Regions from separate parts of the Paenibacillus praedii genome, predicted to be linked through region 2. Evidence: riboswitches for the same ligand, from Rfam matches in the RefSeq annotation. Region 2 holds a riboswitch; each other region holds the start of a gene.
What was found. Region 2 has a riboswitch for cyclic di-GMP ahead of ACO9K6_RS20660 (methyl-accepting chemotaxis protein). Riboswitches for the same ligand answer to the same signal wherever they lie in the genome.
Positions count from the first base shown of each region.

Region 1 (4,254 bases), on a different contig from region 2:
CATAATACAAGGCCGTGTCCGCATTTTTCATCAGGCTTTCAACAGATTGTCCATCCTCAGGCGACTGACTAATGCCGACACTGACGGTAAGATTAAGCTCGAATCCCTCTACAAGGAAGGGCTCCTTAATTAACTGAATGGCAGCATTGACAATAGCCGTCACTTCACTTTGCATATGAAAATCAGTTATGACGATGGCGAACTCATCTCCACCGAGACGGTAAGCTATTTTACCGTTACTCGAAAAGCCTTTCAACCTATCGGCTATTCGCTTCAGCAATGTATCTCCTATCGGATGTCCTAATGTATCATTGATATATTTAAACCGATCCAGATCAAGCAATAGAACAGCTAGCTTTTGATTGTAAACTTCACAGATTTTAAGCTGCTTCTCGAGCTCCTCCTCGAACATCCTCCGATTAGGAAGCTGCGTCAAATAATCGTGATAAGCGAGATAATGGTTCTGCTCCTCCGTCTTGCTCCGATCGGTAATATCCAATACGGTTCCGATGATAGCTCTCTCACCCAGGTGAGTTATGCACTTATAATGAACCTCGCAAATGATAATACTTCCATTCCGCCTTATTACCCGATGACACAGATCCGTTAATGACTCACCTACCCCTAGCTCCGATATCTGGCCAGCTATCGATTTCCGGTCATTGCTATGAATCATTTCAATAACCGATAAACCTATTAATGTGTCATAACCCATCATAATGTCCAACTGCTTATTCGTATAAACAAACCGATCCTTCTGCGCGATAAAAATGCCTACGAGCGATTGCTCTACGATGCTTCGATATTTCATTTCCGCTTCTCTAAGAGAACGCTCTACCAGCTTCTGTTGCGTAATGTCCTTAGCAATGCCGTAAATTCCGATTAATTCATCGTTGATTATCATCGGAATATTCGTCACATTTACCTCTATAATCTCGCCATCCTTGGTGACGCCGGTCGTGTCATAGTTTAGCGGAGCGCGTGTCCTCACGGATTCCTCAAATTGATGAATGGTCATCTCGAGGCTTTCTTCAGCAACAAAATGATGAAAGCTGCCGCCTATAATTTCCTCTTTGCTATAGCCGAACATTTTCTCAAGAGCAGAATTGCACGACAAAAAACGACCATCCAAGTCAAACGAAAAGACAGCGTTTGGATTATTTTCGAATAATGATTTATAGTTTTGCTCTTCTACAGTTAAACGATGCTGCAATCTCTTGCCTTCGGTTACATCCTGTATCGTTCCGATTGTGATTGTTACTTCATCATTAGCATCCTTGACGTGGCTGATGTGAGACAACACGTCTCGCATCTCTCCATTTGGACGGACAATCCGAAACTCGCTATCGAGAGTTTCTTTCGTTTCAAGGGATAACTTGAAATTTTGGAGTACGCGATCGCGGTCTTCAGTATATATCAGACCGAAGAAAGCCTCCTCACTCACGGGGAAGTCATTGTCAATTCCACAAATAACAAACATTTGATGGGACCATGAAGCCTTCTGCCGCACATGATCAAATTCCCAATAACCCAAATTGGCTATTTTCTGAACAACCTCAAACCGGTTGTCGCTGCCCGTTTGACGCATAATATTTTGTTCCACTTTTCGAGTTCCCTTCCTATGTATAAAATATGCGTCAACCTGATGTTTGGAGGAAGAGTTAATCCAGCAATAACTGCAATAATCGTTATTCATCCTTCGATAACCCGGTCACCTTAAGAAATACCTATTAGGCCTGTTGGCTTTGCGTCGTTGCTTTCGACAATTTTGCTCTTAACAAGGACTTTAATCTTAATTAATTATTCCATAAAATCTTCAAGTATTCCATAACCAAATTTCAAGTAATTAGGTATAAATTTTTAACCAAAAAACAAGCTGTCCCATAAAGCTCGTGATACATAAATTCCACTCCCTCTCCACTTAATTTGTAAAAAAAAAGACCACCGACGTTATCGTCCATGGTCAGGCATTAAGGTGAGATAGCGATACAACTGACTCCGGAAAATGGGGGCGATGAAAAAATCCATTCCATCGGTCGAATGATTACAATACAACAGAATCTGCTGGATACACCAGTCCGATCTGTCTTCTTGCCTCGTCCATAATTTCCATCGTGGCTATCGAATTTTGAAAGGTATTTACCGAAGACTCCGTTTTACCAGCCTGAATTAGCTCAATAAACTCCTTAGCCTCGTAGTACATCAATTTACTGCCCATAGGCTGTGAAATATCTTCAATCGTTCCGTTCCGATATTGAATTTCGACCTTTCCAGCTTCACTGATCTTGTCAATAACCATACTGCCATTTTCCCCTTGGATCTCTGAAGGAATCAAGGAGTGTGTAATCTTCGAATACATAATGACTGCATCCATACTCTTATATTGCAGCACGATGCTTCCCTCCCCATCGACGCCGGATTCGAGTATGACACCGGTTGCTTTGATAACGTCCGGCTTGCCGAACAGCGCCACCAGCGGGTAGATACAATAAACGCCCAGATCCATCAAGGCCCCATTCGAAAAAGCCGGATTAAACGCATTGAGCACCGTACCGGACTTGTATGCGTCATATCTCGAGGAGTACTGGCAATAGCTCGCAAAATATCGACGCACCGTACCTAGCTTTTGCACATTTTGTTCAATGGCTTTAAAGCTGGGAAGCAGCGTTGATTTGAGTGCCTCCATCAACAATACGCCGTTCGCTTGTGCGGCAGCGATCATTTGACGCATCTCGTTCACATTCGAAGCCATCGGCTTCTCGCACAGCACGTGAATGCCTTTATTCATGCAGGCAATCGCATGATCCTTATGGAAGGAGTTCGGGCTTGCAATATATACAGCATCGATCTCACCGCTTGCAGCCATCTCCTCTACATCTGTAAAAATATGAGCGATACCGTGCTTGGAGGCAAATGCGCTTGCTGTCTCCTCTTTACGTGAATAAACCGCCTTTAAAGCGAAGCCCTCCACCTCGCGTGCCGCATCAATAAATGCTTCCGTAATCCAGTTCGTTCCGATCACACCAAATCGTATCATATTAGCTGCTCCTTGAAGTTATTTATAGGATTGTTCTTCTATTTTTCTCATACAATGTGCTTGAGCACCCTCGTTTATTATAGCTTTAGATGACATAGTCTGTCCAAATTTTCCAGCTGGATTTTTGACATCCTATTTTATTTGTATTATTATCTGCAATACAAACAATACTTTATTGCAAGAGGTGATCCGATGATTATTACATTAGACTATAATAGCGAAATTCCAATCTACGTTCAGCTTCGAAACCAAATCGTCATCGGAATTGGCGTAGGCGGATTGGTCCACGGGGAGAAACTACCGACGGTAAGACAGCTGGCAGATGATTTGGACGTGAATGCCATGACCGTCAACAAGGCCTATACCATTTTGAAAAACGAAGGCTTCATCTCCATCGATCGCAGACACGGCGCCAAGGTGGCGACGGAATGCATCAGAAATTCTGATTTCAATGCGAAGCTGGAACGCGATTTAACGCTAGTTATTTCAGAGGCTTGTCTTAAAGGAGTCGGACGCGAGGAATTCATGTTTATTTGCTCCAGCATTTTTGCAGCAGCTGCCGTTAAAAACCACCCCTTACCTGAATAGGAGGAATTACTTTTAATGAACAATCTGATGCTAATTATACCAACCGTAATTGCTTACATTATCATTCTTGTCCTTTATCTGAATCAAGCAAGGACGGGCAGCTCCATTTTGTTTGGCGTTACGCTCCCATCGCACGCCTTGGAGGATGCTTCCATTAAACAGCTGAAGTCTGATTACAAGCGCGCTTATACACGATTCGGTATTATTGCCTTTGTTAGCATCACACCTCTATTTTTGCTCGCGGACTACTTCTCTATGGCCTTTATCTATACGTTTATATGGTTTGCAGCATTTCTCTACACCGCCAAGCTTCCGTTCAACAAATTTCATCGCCTGACCACCGCCCTCAAAAGAGAAAAGGACTGGTTTGTCGGAGAAAAGCGCATCGTCCGTATTGATACTAAGATCAACCTGTTGAAAAAAGCCGGGGTCATCTCTCCACACTGGTTTTTAATTCCTGCTTTAATTTCTATGAGCCTGATTATCGCTTCTATTTCCAATGCCAACCTGCTGTTAAAAATGACCGGAGTCGCTTCACTCATCATGACGATCGTTCTATTCGGCATTTATGGAGCTTTTCGCAATATGAATATGAAAATCTACAGCGATAATCAAGATATCAATGCGGC
Region 1 covers NZ_JBMWAM010000012.1:1,893-6,146, reverse strand. Annotated here, with positions in the region: gene ACO9K6_RS12690 (EAL domain-containing protein) at 1-1,603, opposite strand, end outside; cyclic di-GMP riboswitch class I at 1,699-1,783, opposite strand; gene ACO9K6_RS12685 (Gfo/Idh/MocA family protein) at 2,045-3,037, opposite strand; gene ACO9K6_RS12680 (GntR family transcriptional regulator) at 3,230-3,625, shown strand; gene ACO9K6_RS12675 (DUF5808 domain-containing protein) at 3,641-4,254, shown strand, end outside.
Region 1: it holds a riboswitch for cyclic di-GMP, as region 2 does, so the genes downstream of both, ACO9K6_RS12690 (EAL domain-containing protein) here and ACO9K6_RS20660 (methyl-accepting chemotaxis protein) in region 2, are expected to answer to the same signal.

Region 2 (4,254 bases):
ATGCTTGGCAAGCGTTCCTGCTGTTGTAAAAGCCTCATCATCCGGATGCGGCAGTATGACAAGAATACGTTTTTCCATTAGAATGCTCTCTCCTCTCTCATCAGAATGGCGACCGGCTCAGCTGCAAGGCAACGACCAGCTTCCCTTGACTGTCATGACCTGCCAAAATAAGTCTCATTGTGTCACTCTCATCCCAGTGGGTGAGCCCTTCTGAATAGATCCAGCCAGCCGCCGTCTTTAATCCGACACGGTAAGGCCCGCTTCCGGCAATCGATCCAAGCGTGTAACGAATAACCGCATTTGTAATGAAGTTCGCCGCTGGATGCTTGGAGCTGTCCATATGGTTGGCATAAGCTCCGGTAGTCATTTCAAGATGAATATATAAGTCTTGATCTTTAAGCGTATCGATCATATGCTGAACCTTCTGCTGATGGATAAGCTGCATCATCATTCCTCCATGTGTCCTTTTATCTAAATGAATAAAGATTGCTCTCGTACATTCATTTTATCATAAAATGAGCCAATACCCTTCTGAAAGCTTCAGTAAAGGAATTGGCTCATTGTTAAACTAATTGGCATACAAATATGATTTTATATCCTTGCCCACATATGCTTTCCATATGATCAAATTGAACGGATAGTTCCAATCGAGATCGTCCTGGTTCTTCTCGAACATTTGATGAAGCCGGTTGTTGTTAAAAATAATCGAGCCCTTCTGATCGAAGGCCACGCCGTCTACCCACAGCATACGGTCATCCGATACGAAACGCTTGAATTTGTTGTTCTCCGGTGAATACTTGCCAACCCCCTGCCCTTCCAGCATCGTATAATATACATTTCCTTTATTGTCCGCATGCATCCCATCCGTGTTTGTGCCCTTGCTGCCCCGGGCTTGAACGGCTTTATTGATCGTTTCCAGCGGCGTATTGAAGTTTCTCAGCAGTGCCGTGTCGATGGCATACAGATTGCGGCCTGTAATCGGACAATAATACAGGGTTGAACGATCGGCGGATAATGCTATGCCGTCAGAGCCTAATTTCATCGGTTGGTCCTTGAAGACCCGTCTGTAGTTGATTTCAAAAATAAACCCCGGAAAATCCTGTGTGCTTGGCTGCCGGTCGAGTACCCTCCTGAAGGTTTTCGTCTTCATGTTATAGACGATGATTCCCGCTACAACCGTTCCTCCGAAGCCTTCGCCGTTACCGGAATCGGTTATATAAGCGAAGCCGTTCTTATTGTCTACGACCACATCATTCAGAAAGGACGTACGGTACGACGCGATTTCGTTCGGGATTTTGATCGAGTCGATCAGCTTATTCGTATTCAAATCCCAAATGACCAGCTTCTGCGAACCGTCTGGTGAAGGATTATAAGCGATTTTGCCTTGATCCAAAATCCACATCCTGTTTTTCTCGTCAATCTCGTACCCTAGGATGGATTGGAGCTTGGTTACGTCACCGGCTTTATTCCACTCCCAGCTTGGAAAAGCTTCCAGCAGCGGCTTGCCGTCCTTCATGAGGATCTTGTTCATTGTTGCGGGAATGCCCTGCGCCCATCTTGGCACCGAAACGTAATAGTTCCCCTCCTTATCGACCTTAATGCCTGCAGGCATCGCCTGCTTCCAATATTGATTCGCCTCGAAATCCCGCTTCATGCTTGGATCGGCAAAGTTCCAATCCAAATGGTTCCAATGATACAGCATTTGATATTGCCCTACTTGATCTGCATGGGCTTGCGGCTCTGACCGCGCGGATGCTGTACCGCCATTCGAGGTAAAAACAAGCACCATAAGCCATACTGCAAACAAAGCTTTCATAGTAATTTTCATAGCTCAACGGAACCTCCTATTGTTTGTGGCAATAACAGTATCATGCTTTTGCATGATTACCACCATTAGGTAAGTTACCCTGTTATGAAAAGAGTATTCCTTCCGAGCAACTTTCCTACCAAAGACCCTGTTTCAACGATATAAAATGTGTTTATTAAAGATATAGGTCTCATCCCCCTCCTTGTCTGTCGAATAGACCATTTTGCTTAATAATAAGCAAGTCTAAGGTACTAGCATAATGATTGTCGTTATGTTACACTTGCTAAAAATAGTAAGTTATTTATAATTATATAGTATGATGATAAAGGCAAATTTGTCGAAAGGCAAAGACGCAAAGCCACGGGTCTAACGCTTCATGCTATGACGGCCGGGCTGCCGAGGGTAAAAGAATGCTTATGAGAAAAGCACCCTCTTTATGGGAGTGCTTTTTCTTTTCATTTTAGGAGGTGAATGCCGCAGGCTTTGAATGTTTATCTGCAAAAACCTTATACAAACATGCTCCAAAGATATTACATAATCTCGAGCAGCAATCGATGCAATTCAAAAAAAATTAGGGGGCACATCATGCGAAATTTATCAATCAGCAAAAAACTGCTAGCGGGCTTCCTAGCTGTCCTTATCTTACTAGTTGTCATTATATTAACAAATTTAATACAAATCATTTCTATTAACCGTACATATTCTGAACTCATTGATAATAGAGTCGCCAAGATGCTTCACATTAAGGATATGACTAATGCCATGAAATCACAGCAGGCCGCTCTGCGAGGTTATGCTTTATTCGGAGATGGCACTGCATTAGCCACTATAGAATATTCGCATGAAAGAGTCCAAAGCATAAGCGCTGAGCTTGCGCCAACCTTTCAATCATCCAACATGCAGGAGCTGCTGAAGCAGATAGATCAACGGGAAGCTGAATTTTATCAGTTTTCCCAAGAGATCATTTCGCTAAAAAACCAAAATATGATGTCGCAGGTTAACTCCCTTCTTGCTAATGAGGGACGTGAAATGGTAACTCTGTTTGAAGCCGTAGCTACCGCAATGGAATCCTATCAGCAAGAACAATTAGATACAGGTATTATTGAAGTAGAAAATCAAGTGCAGCAAGTCATGCGAGTTGTTATTATTCTAGGAATACTATCCATTTTACTTGGTGTTGGTATTGCTTTATTTATGGGTCGTCTCATATCCAAGCCTGTTGTTGCAGTTGCCAAAGCAGCTGAGCGAATTGCTTCTGGAGACCTTACTGGCGAAAAAATCATAATAAAAAACAATGATGAAATCGGCAAGATGGCGAGCTCATTCAATATGATGACTGCGAATCTTCGGTCCCTCATAATACAGGTGGGGACAAACGCCGAACAAGTAGCGGCCTCGTCAGAGGAATTAACAGCCAGCGCAGAGCAAACCTCTACCGCCACTGAACAAATCGCAAAAACCATGCAGGAGGTTGCCAGCGGCGTAGACATACAGGTTAAGCTTGTTAGCGATGGATTCCAGACAATCAATGAAATGTCCGTTGGATTTCAACAGATTGCAGAAAACACACAAAATGTTTCGTTCAAAGCTGCCGAAGCTTCAGAGAAAGCCATGCTAGGCAATGAATCCATTAAAACGGCTGTAGAACAAATGAATGCCATTAACGAAACGGTTAATGGGCTTTCCGAGATCGTGAAGGAGCTTGGCGGACAATCTGCAGAAATCAGTCAAATTGTTGAGGTTATAGGCGAGTTATCGGCACAAACTAATCTTTTATCGTTGAATGCTGCTATCGAAGCGGCAAGAGCTGGCGAGCATGGACGAGGTTTTGAGGTTGTCGCCACCGAGGTACGCAAGCTGTCCACGCAGTCCGCCGATTCTGCTCAAAAAATTTCTTCGCTCATCTCTGCCATTCAAGCAGGCATGGGCAAGGCCACACAATCCATGGATGCCGTTACCAGAGAAGTACATTCCGGCATTGGAATTGTGCATTCTGCCGGGCAATCCTTTGACTATATTCAGTCAGCTGTCAGCGATGTTGCTGCCGGATCCCAGGAGGTTTCCGCATCCGTTCAGCAAATGACAGCAGGAGTAGATGAAATGTCGGGCTCAATGAAGACCATCTCCGAAACTACAGAAAGCTCCGCTGCAGGAACAGAGCAGGTCTCGGCCGCAACGCAAGAGCAGCTATCGTCTATGGAGGAGATCAGCGCCGCAGCCAGCGCGCTTTCCAAAATGGCTGAGGATCTGCAGCAAAACATTAGCAGATTCAAGGTGAATTAAGCCCGCAAGCCGCAATCTTTATTTTTGTTCTCTTTTTCTTTATGTGAACATAGATTTGAGAGCAGGGTCCTGACCTTACAAGGTCAGGATCTTTTTCTTTAATAAATACATGCCAGATAAATAACGAGTGATGAGATCCATCAGAGTTTTTGACAGCCCTTTTC
Region 2 covers NZ_JBMWAM010000035.1:5,547-9,800, forward strand. Annotated here, with positions in the region: gene bshB2 (bacillithiol biosynthesis deacetylase BshB2) at 1-78, opposite strand, end outside; gene ACO9K6_RS20650 (YojF family protein) at 101-445, opposite strand; gene ACO9K6_RS20655 (L-dopachrome tautomerase-related protein) at 569-1,702, opposite strand; cyclic di-GMP riboswitch class I at 2,125-2,208, shown strand; gene ACO9K6_RS20660 (methyl-accepting chemotaxis protein) at 2,393-4,090, shown strand.

Region 3 (4,254 bases), on a different contig from region 2:
TCCTCCGATCCATATAGAAACAACAGCAGATTCACTAATAATGGATGATCCCTGCCGTATCACCGCATTTAATAGATCATTGCTGCTCCAACCAGGCAGGGCCAAAACATACCCGGTAACCTTACGGGAGCGTGAATTTAAAGTAGATACGGCCAATTGGGGATAAGCCTTTGCCATAGAGGAGGCATTTTCTCCAAATGTAATGGAATCTCCAAGAGCTGTATAGATCATAAGAATATCACCAACCCCGTTTCATTATACATACTGCGCAAATAGCCTGATGAAAAATTAATTTTAAAGATCAACTGTTTGCTTGCTCGTGTATTTCTTCAAGTGCATCTTAGAAATATAATATTGTAATCATGTGCAGTTTGTGTGGACACTAACAATGAATGCTTCATGTCCATTTCTAATCCGTTTCCCCTCCCCCCCCATGTAAAACCCCGATTTTCTTATTTCCGCGGCAGTTGCTCACTACAATGAAATAAAATACGCCAGAATGTTTTTTTGAGGAGGAGATTCAACAACAATGTTTCTCCATTGCGATGCGGAAAGAAGCGAATGCCCATATGTACGCTATTGAAGTTCCTGCTGAATTCCTCACCAAGTACGGAGAGAAATTCCAAATTAAGCTTTCAACGGAGCTGGGCAGCATGCTCCTTCGAGGAAACATGCTGGCTAATAATGAAGCGGCAGGAGAACAAGAAAAGATATCCATAATGATGGCCAAATCTGAGGTTCCGCAAAATGCCGCAATTCAAGGGAAGGTAGGAGTCGTTATAGACCTGCACGTTGAATCGGAGGGGCAAGCTCTTGCTTATAACAATAAGGATGCTGCTGTGACGGTGCAAATTCCTTATGCGCTAAGCGAGGAAGAGCTGGAAAATGTAGAATTATTGTCAGTTTGGTACGTGGATGAGCAAGGTCATGTTCAGTTGGTGCCTACTGGAAAATATGATTTTACTTCTAAGGAAATGCGCTTCCAAACAAGCCACTTTAGTAAATATGCCATTTCCTATTTAACAAAATCATTTAATGATCTAAGCCCAGTCCCTTGGGCTCCACAAGCGATTCAGGTACTAGCATCGAAAGGTATTATTAATGGCGTCACGGATCGTTCTTATCAACCGGGTTCCTTCATAACCCGCGCCGATTTCACGAAAATATTAATCGAAGCGCTGGGCATCACAGCAGCTGTAAATACATCCTTTGTGGATGTAAATCAAGATGATTATTACTATGAAGCGGTAGGAATCGCACATTCGCTAGGAATCATCGAAGGAAGTGGAGATCGCAAATTCAAGGCTTTGATCTCAGGTTATGCTGCAGATGCTGTTGCAGCATTGGTGAAGATGGGATTGGTGCGCAGGGAAGTTATGGCCGAATCGAACCTATGCAGCCTACAACGCGTGCTGAGGCTGCAGTAATCGTGTATAAATTAATTAACTATGTATTCAATTCATACAATTAATAACTGAATAACTGAATTATCCTCTCACCGTGCTAACAATCCTTTGTTGGCACGGTGTTTTCATAACCGTAAATTATTTTTCAAACGAGTAATAATTGTTGATGACGTTAATGCCCTCTCGCGGGCTATCATAATGGAAACAGAACAGAAAGAGGTGCAATCGTGGAACCTGCCATTACTGCGAACAAAAATAATCGAACGAGTGCCAGAAAAAAACGACTTCAAGAAAGCATTGCCGGAAATTCGAACAGGATGTCTTCAAGTATCCGATTGAATGGATTCCTACAAATTTTAATGGCCCTACAAACTACATGAAAGTTTGGGTAGGGGATTATCCGTTTTACCTCTATTATTGGAATACGATCAAAGTTACGCTTTTGACGACATCAGAGCGGCAGCCTTTTTAATATGGTAAAATACATTTAAGATAAGGCTATTGTTTCACCCAGTAGTATAAACTATAATGAGTACTAATTGTAGTTTATTGTCGATACATATATAGTCGTTCTGAAAAATTTCATAACGAAAGGGCACACTCGTTGAAAAATGAGGTCGCAAAGCTATAGGGGCTATCACATTTCCGGATTGGAAATGTTATGCCAGCCAGTTACCGAAGGTAAGGAAACTCTTCTTTTCGGGAGAGTTTTTTTTGTTGCTACAAGAAGATTTAAAAGGTGGTAGAGCAGTGAGTAAATGGAATAAGCCGATCTTTCATATCATAGCGCTGATTGTATTCGCACTTTTAGGCAATATGTTCAACCTGTCTCTTTTGCTTGGGGTCAATTTTATTTTTGGCAGTATATTTACCTTGTTATTATTGCGAATATACGGTCTGAAATGGGCATTAGTGGCATCAATTATTGTGAATGCTTATACCTTGCTGCTATGGAACCATCCTTATGCTTTCATTGTTTTTGTGCTGGAAACGCTATTTGTCGGCCTCTTCTCCAGAGGAAAGAAGATTGTTCTAAATGTTACTCTATATTGGGTGATTTTGGGTATGCCGCTCATTTTTGTGTTTTATCATTATGCTCTGCATATGAATGTCACTGCTTCCTTGCTCATCTCGCTTAAGGATGCGGTGAATGGCATCTGGAATGCATTGATTGCCAGCTTAATCGTTACCTATTTGCCTCTTATTAAATGGCCGGCATTCCAGAAACGTAAAATATCCAGCTCCTTTCACGAGGTTTTATTCAACCACTTTGTCACACTGATCTTCCTTTCTTTGCTTCTTGTGACAGTGATGATCGGCCGCGAACAATACCGCAATATCAAAGAGGAAATAAAATCTGAGACGGAAGCGGATTCCTCCCTCATCCGCAATGACATCATGGATTGGGGAAAAGCCCATGTGGCTGCGGTGAACCTGTTATCGATGGCAGCAGCTGAAAATAGGCTGGAAAAGCTGGACTACTTGCAGCGCCAAGCCGCTTCAGTCCAGACGTTATATCCGGATTTTATTAATTTGTACATTGCTAATCGCAATGGAACTACTAAGGTATTCAATCCATTGCGAAATAACAAAGGAGAGTCAACGATCGGCTTAAACTTCGCGGATCGGCCTTACTTTGAATACATGAGAGAATATCACCAACCGGTTGTTTCCGATGTGTTTCAAGGAAGAGGCGGAATAACCGTGCCCACTGTGATTATTGGCAATCCTATTATGATTAACGGAGAGTTTCAAGGGGCTGCCGTAGGTGCGCTTGATCTTAACTACATTACAACAGAGTTAAAAAATCTGGTGAAAAATAGCTTAATGTATGTCACGATCGTAGATCAAAATAATAAGGTCATTGCAAGCACCCGTGATGATCTAGCCGTTATGAACGAGTATGACTGGACAAAAAGCGGTGGAATACATGTATTGGATGACCGTTTGTACCACTGGTACCCAGACACCATCAAAAATCCAATGAGCAGATGGGGAGAGTCCTCTTATTTTAAAATCATGACGATTCCGCATATGGGGGATTGGCGTATTATAGCCGAGACACCGATTGCTCCTTATCGTGACCGTTTGTATAGCTTTTACATTAATATATTTAGTATCTTATTGGTCTGTGGATTGTTATCCATTCTCATTTCCAATATGATTAGTCGTATTATCGTTAGACCGATCAAGCAATTAACCTACACGACCACAGATTTGCCTGAGAAAATAGCCGAGAACCAGCTCGTGAACTGGAAGGGCAGTTTCATAGAAGAAATTAATACCCTTATTTCGAACAGCAAAGAAATGGCTTTGAGAATTCAAAGCATGTTTGCAGAAATTCAGCTTTTGGCATATTACGACAGCTTAACCGGCTTGCCCAACCGAGTCTACTTTAATCAACGACTGCAAGCCTACTTGGAGGAAGCGAGTGACCTTGGCCACACGGCAGCCGTCCTGTTCATCGATATCGATCGATTTAAGATGGTGAATGATATGTTTGGTCATGCAAATGGCGACTCGTTATTAAAGGAGGCGGCCCGGAGGATTCAAGGCTGTATTGGTCAGGACGCGATCCTCTCAAGGATGGGTGGTGATGAGTTTGTCGCATTACTTCCGAATAGGACCCGTGAACAATCGGAACAAATCGTCCAAACCGTCCTTCAGGCATTTAAAATACCGATGTCGATAAGTGATCATGAAGTGTATACCACACCAAGTATCGGAATCAGCCTCTTTCCATCGGATGGGAAAAGTGACTTGGAGCTCATCAAGAACGCGGATCAAGCGATGTATGCGGTAAAAGAGACAGGTCGTAATGGGTATAGTTTCTATGAGGGAAAGCTAA
Region 3 covers NZ_JBMWAM010000017.1:651-4,904, forward strand. Annotated here, with positions in the region: gene ACO9K6_RS15315 (SGNH/GDSL hydrolase family protein) at 1-231, opposite strand, end outside; gene ACO9K6_RS15320 (S-layer homology domain-containing protein) at 570-1,427, shown strand; partial or broken gene ACO9K6_RS15325 (carbohydrate ABC transporter permease) at 1,711-1,857, shown strand; cyclic di-GMP riboswitch class I at 1,991-2,086, shown strand; gene ACO9K6_RS15330 (EAL domain-containing protein) at 2,157-4,254, shown strand, end outside.
Region 3: it holds a riboswitch for cyclic di-GMP, as region 2 does, so the genes downstream of both, ACO9K6_RS15330 (EAL domain-containing protein) here and ACO9K6_RS20660 (methyl-accepting chemotaxis protein) in region 2, are expected to answer to the same signal.

Region 4 (4,254 bases), on a different contig from region 2:
TGCTATCCGTTAATCCGATTCCTGTGAAATAGTTGCCGTCAGGTCCGCCAACGCGTTCTGAAGGAGGCTGAATGTCTGTGAAAGTGGTAACTTTGTTCACGCGATCTACAATGATTCCAACAGTGTCATCTTGATGGTGAACAACTACTATTCGACTTGCCTTTGTATGCTCTTTTTCATGGAGTCGAAACAAGTTCCTGAGACTGATAACCGGTACAATCCTGCCCCTCAAGTTAATGACTCCTTTTACATAAGGCATGACATTCGGTATTTGAGTAATATCCTGCATTTTAATAATTTCATGTATATCCTGAATTCGAATGGCGTACTGTTCACTTTCGATGCCAAATTCAATATATTGCTCCTGCTTAGAAGCCTGCATCGCACTACCTCTTCTCTTCATTTAACTATTTAATGTTGAAAATGGATACGGAACTATTTAAATCCTGTGCAAGCTCAGCCAGGGATAGAGCCGTTGCTGCGGTTTCTTCGCTGCTTGCCGCTGATTGTTGCGTAGCTGCGGAAATGCTTTCAATTGAAATAAGCACTTCTGCGGATTGAGCGGCCTGTTCCTCACTCGCTGCGGCAATTTCCGTAACCTTAAGAGCAGATTGATTGACCATCGTAATGATGCTGTCAAACGCTTCACCGGTTTTTTTGGAAAATGCAACGCCTTCACCAACTGCCCTCACACTGTGTTGCGTATTCTGCTGCATACCTTTAATAATTGACGTTATTTGCTTCGTAGCTTCACTGCTACGTTCAGCCAATTTACGAACCTCATCGGCTACAACCGCAAACCCTCTGCCCTGCTCTCCTGCACGCGCCGCTTCAATTGCAGCATTCAATGCCAAAAGATTCGTCTGTTCTGCAATATCATCAATTACTTCAATAATTTCACCAATCTTATTTGAATCCTCTTCTAATCGGGACATCTGTTCATTAACCACAACCATGCCTTCGATGGACGAACGAACCACTTTGCCGCCTTCCATTGCAATATCCATTGTTGTATTAGACAGATCAGCTGCTTGCTCTGCACTCTGAGCCACCGAACTAATAGCTATTGACAATTCCGAGAACAGTTCATTCATCGTTTGAGCATCACTCGCTTGGCTGTTACTCCCTCTGGCTATCTCCTCGGTACTTGACGAGATCTGCTGGGAGGCAGCAGCAACGCTTTCAGCGGATACAAAAATGGCTCCGACGGTTGACCTTAAACTGATTACCATGTTGTTTATGGATGTCGCCAATTGTCCGATCTCATCTCTTGTATTGATATCCGATGTTTCTCTCAAATCGCCAGCCGCCACTTTACCAAGTAATCCCACCAGTCGATTCAGAGGCCGTGCGATAATTTGTGACATGAAATAACCGAATGCAATACTGAAAAGCAATGACACAATGATAATCGTTATGGTCATGGTTCGGGAGCCTTCGTACATCGCATTGGATTGCTCAAACCCATGTTGTGCTGTCGTAATATTCAAGGAAATCAGCTCCATTAAAACACCTTCTACCTGGTCACCGGCCGCTTTAAAATCAGGAGCGATTCTTTTATATTCGTCTATATCACCTGCATGTGCGGATTGCATAGCAAGTTCCAGCATTTCATTGTATGACTCCCATGCAGGATCAAATTTATTTATGACTTCCCTTTCCTGCTCACTCAAATCAGAATTACGGTATGTATCCATGTTCGTTAAAATTTGATTTTTTAATTCGTTTATATTATTTTCATAAATATTTTTGTCTGCACTTATAATAGCAATAAAGTTCATATCCCGGATATTAACTCTAATTTGCTGGTATAACACTTGAGAGGCAGCAATATCAGCAATGGGTACTAACCGTTCATTGTATGTGATTCCTACTTCATCATTGATTTTCCCCATATTAGACAAACCAAATATTCCAACGAATGCAAGTAGGATAGCCATCAAAACAAATGCGGAAATTAACTTCACAGACGTTTTCAAATTATAAAACCATTTCAAAATAGAACACTCCATCCTGTTTATAATATCTTCTGTCGTTCTATACAAAATCATTTATGTCATCTGCTATCCGCAGCTTATTGGAAATAAATTAAATTATCCCAAAAGATCGTATAAAAAAAGACCCAAAAGGGTCCTTACACCACTTTTGGTAGCCCGGCTGTCATAGCGTTCGCCTTAGACCCGTTGCTTTGCGTCCTTATCTTTCAATAAGTTTGCCTTTATCAATAGGAATAATCTTGTCACTTCTTAATAGGATGTTCAAAAACAAAAACCGAAACGGCTTGGTCATCTTTTATATGTATGTCCGAAAACAAACGAACCAATTTCGATCCAATCAACTCTTCCATCCCCTCAGGTACTTTGCGATTATAGTATTCCTGAATGAGCTTCGTTCGGGCCTGGTGAACCAAATTTCCGCCTTGCTCGGTCTGCGTCATGAACTTTTCGACAGGTGTAAGATTTCCGCTCATCGTCGTGATTGCTTGATTATCTACAAAAACAGTACGCACCTCATCCGGACCTTTGCCGAATAGATCCTTCCGCACCTTCCGAACCATTTCATTGAATAGATGTACTTTTTTTTGCATGACCCCTCGCCCCTTCAAGGATTTTCCATTTTCTTTGCTAGCAATCTAAGATTGTGTGGTATTTCCTCAAATTATAGTGGATGAGCAAAAAAAAACCATCGAAAAACAACTATATACCTTCAATCGGTACAAAGCTGTTTTATGATGGATGTATAGCCAACATCAGATTATGCCTTTTACCATTCCAGTCATCGTATCTATTCGTAGTGAAAGCAACTTCATACCAAATTACTCCACCATTGCATTATTTCTTATAATACACGCAGATATCACATGTGTCAAATGGACTAAATAAATCATCTAATAGGTATTTATACATGGGATTCTAATATTTATTAAAATCATTTAACTAAGACTTGCAGCATTATATATATCCTTGGTTTTAAAAAAGAATGGACAAAACTAACTTCTGCTGTATGTCTGTGAACGAAGCGATCTAATTGCTACGGTCGATGTTTTAAAGCCTGGCATTTTACAATGGGGATCAAGCTCGGGACTAGTCGCCTTATTCACGTTCTGTACCCCCCCCCAATGCATCGGCACAAATAGCGTATCTTCTCTTATTTTATCCGTGATTCGGCTGCGGACACTGAAGCTTCCTCTGCGAGAACGAACTTCGACCCACTCCCCATCTTCAATTTTATATTTTTTTGCTGTCTTGGAATGAAGCTCGATATAATTCTCCACGCTCCGTGCTGCGAGTGAAGCGCTTCTTCGTGTCTGTACCCCTGTTAAATAATGGGATAGCTCTCGTCCGTTCGTCATCGTGAGCGGATATGTTTCGTCAGGCTGCTCCTGAGGCAGCCGACTTTCTACGGGGAAGAAAATCGCTTTGCCGTCCGCATGAGCGAAAGTCTGCTCGAACATCATGCCGTTTATTGCTTGCCCCTCCGTTGAAGGACAAGGCCAATACACGCCGCCCTCTTGACGGAGACGTTCATACGTAATGCCATAGTAATCGGCTAGGCCACCGCGGGTGGCCTGTCTCAGTTCTTCGAAAATCTGCTCTGCCGATTCGAATGGGAAATATCGCTGCTTGCCCAGCATTGCAGCAAGCTCACATAGGATGGCCCAGTCATGCCTTGCTTCGCCTGGAGCGTTAAGCTTGGATTCTCGAAGCAGCACGCGGCCTTCCAAATTCGTAAGTGTTCCATCATTTTCCAAGTAGGCCGTCACAGGCAATACGACATCGGCCAGCTTGGCCGTCTCTGACAAAAACATATCTGCTACCACAAGGAAATCGATCTTAGACAACCCTTCCTCTACCCGATCTGCATTCGGATTTGAAACGACGGGGTTGGACCCCATTACAAACAATGAACGTATCGTTCCCTCGTGAACCAGCTCCATCATCTCATAGGCGGATACGCCTTTTCGGGGTAGCTCCTCGGGATCAACTCCCCATACGCCAGCCACATAAGCACGATCCTGCTCATCCTCTATGGAACGGTAGCCTGGCAGTTGATCACTCTTCTGGCCATGCTCTCTGCCGCCTTGTCCATTCCCCTGCCCAGTAACTGCACCGTAGCCGCAGCCTGGCTTGCCGATTTTTCCGGTAACGAGCACCATATTCAAAAAATTCCGAACGGCAGCATGCCCATCTGTCTGCTGCTCAACGCCTCTAGCCGTAAATATAATACCGGTACTCGCTTGACCATACGTCACCG
Region 4 covers NZ_JBMWAM010000001.1:131,971-136,224, forward strand. Annotated here, with positions in the region: gene ACO9K6_RS00660 (chemotaxis protein CheW) at 1-382, opposite strand, end outside; gene ACO9K6_RS00665 (methyl-accepting chemotaxis protein) at 408-1,997, opposite strand; cyclic di-GMP riboswitch class I at 2,145-2,227, opposite strand; gene ACO9K6_RS00670 (Na-translocating system protein MpsC family protein) at 2,240-2,587, opposite strand; gene nasC (assimilatory nitrate reductase catalytic subunit NasC) at 2,990-4,254, opposite strand, start outside.
Region 4: it holds a riboswitch for cyclic di-GMP, as region 2 does, so the genes downstream of both, ACO9K6_RS00665 (methyl-accepting chemotaxis protein) here and ACO9K6_RS20660 (methyl-accepting chemotaxis protein) in region 2, are expected to answer to the same signal.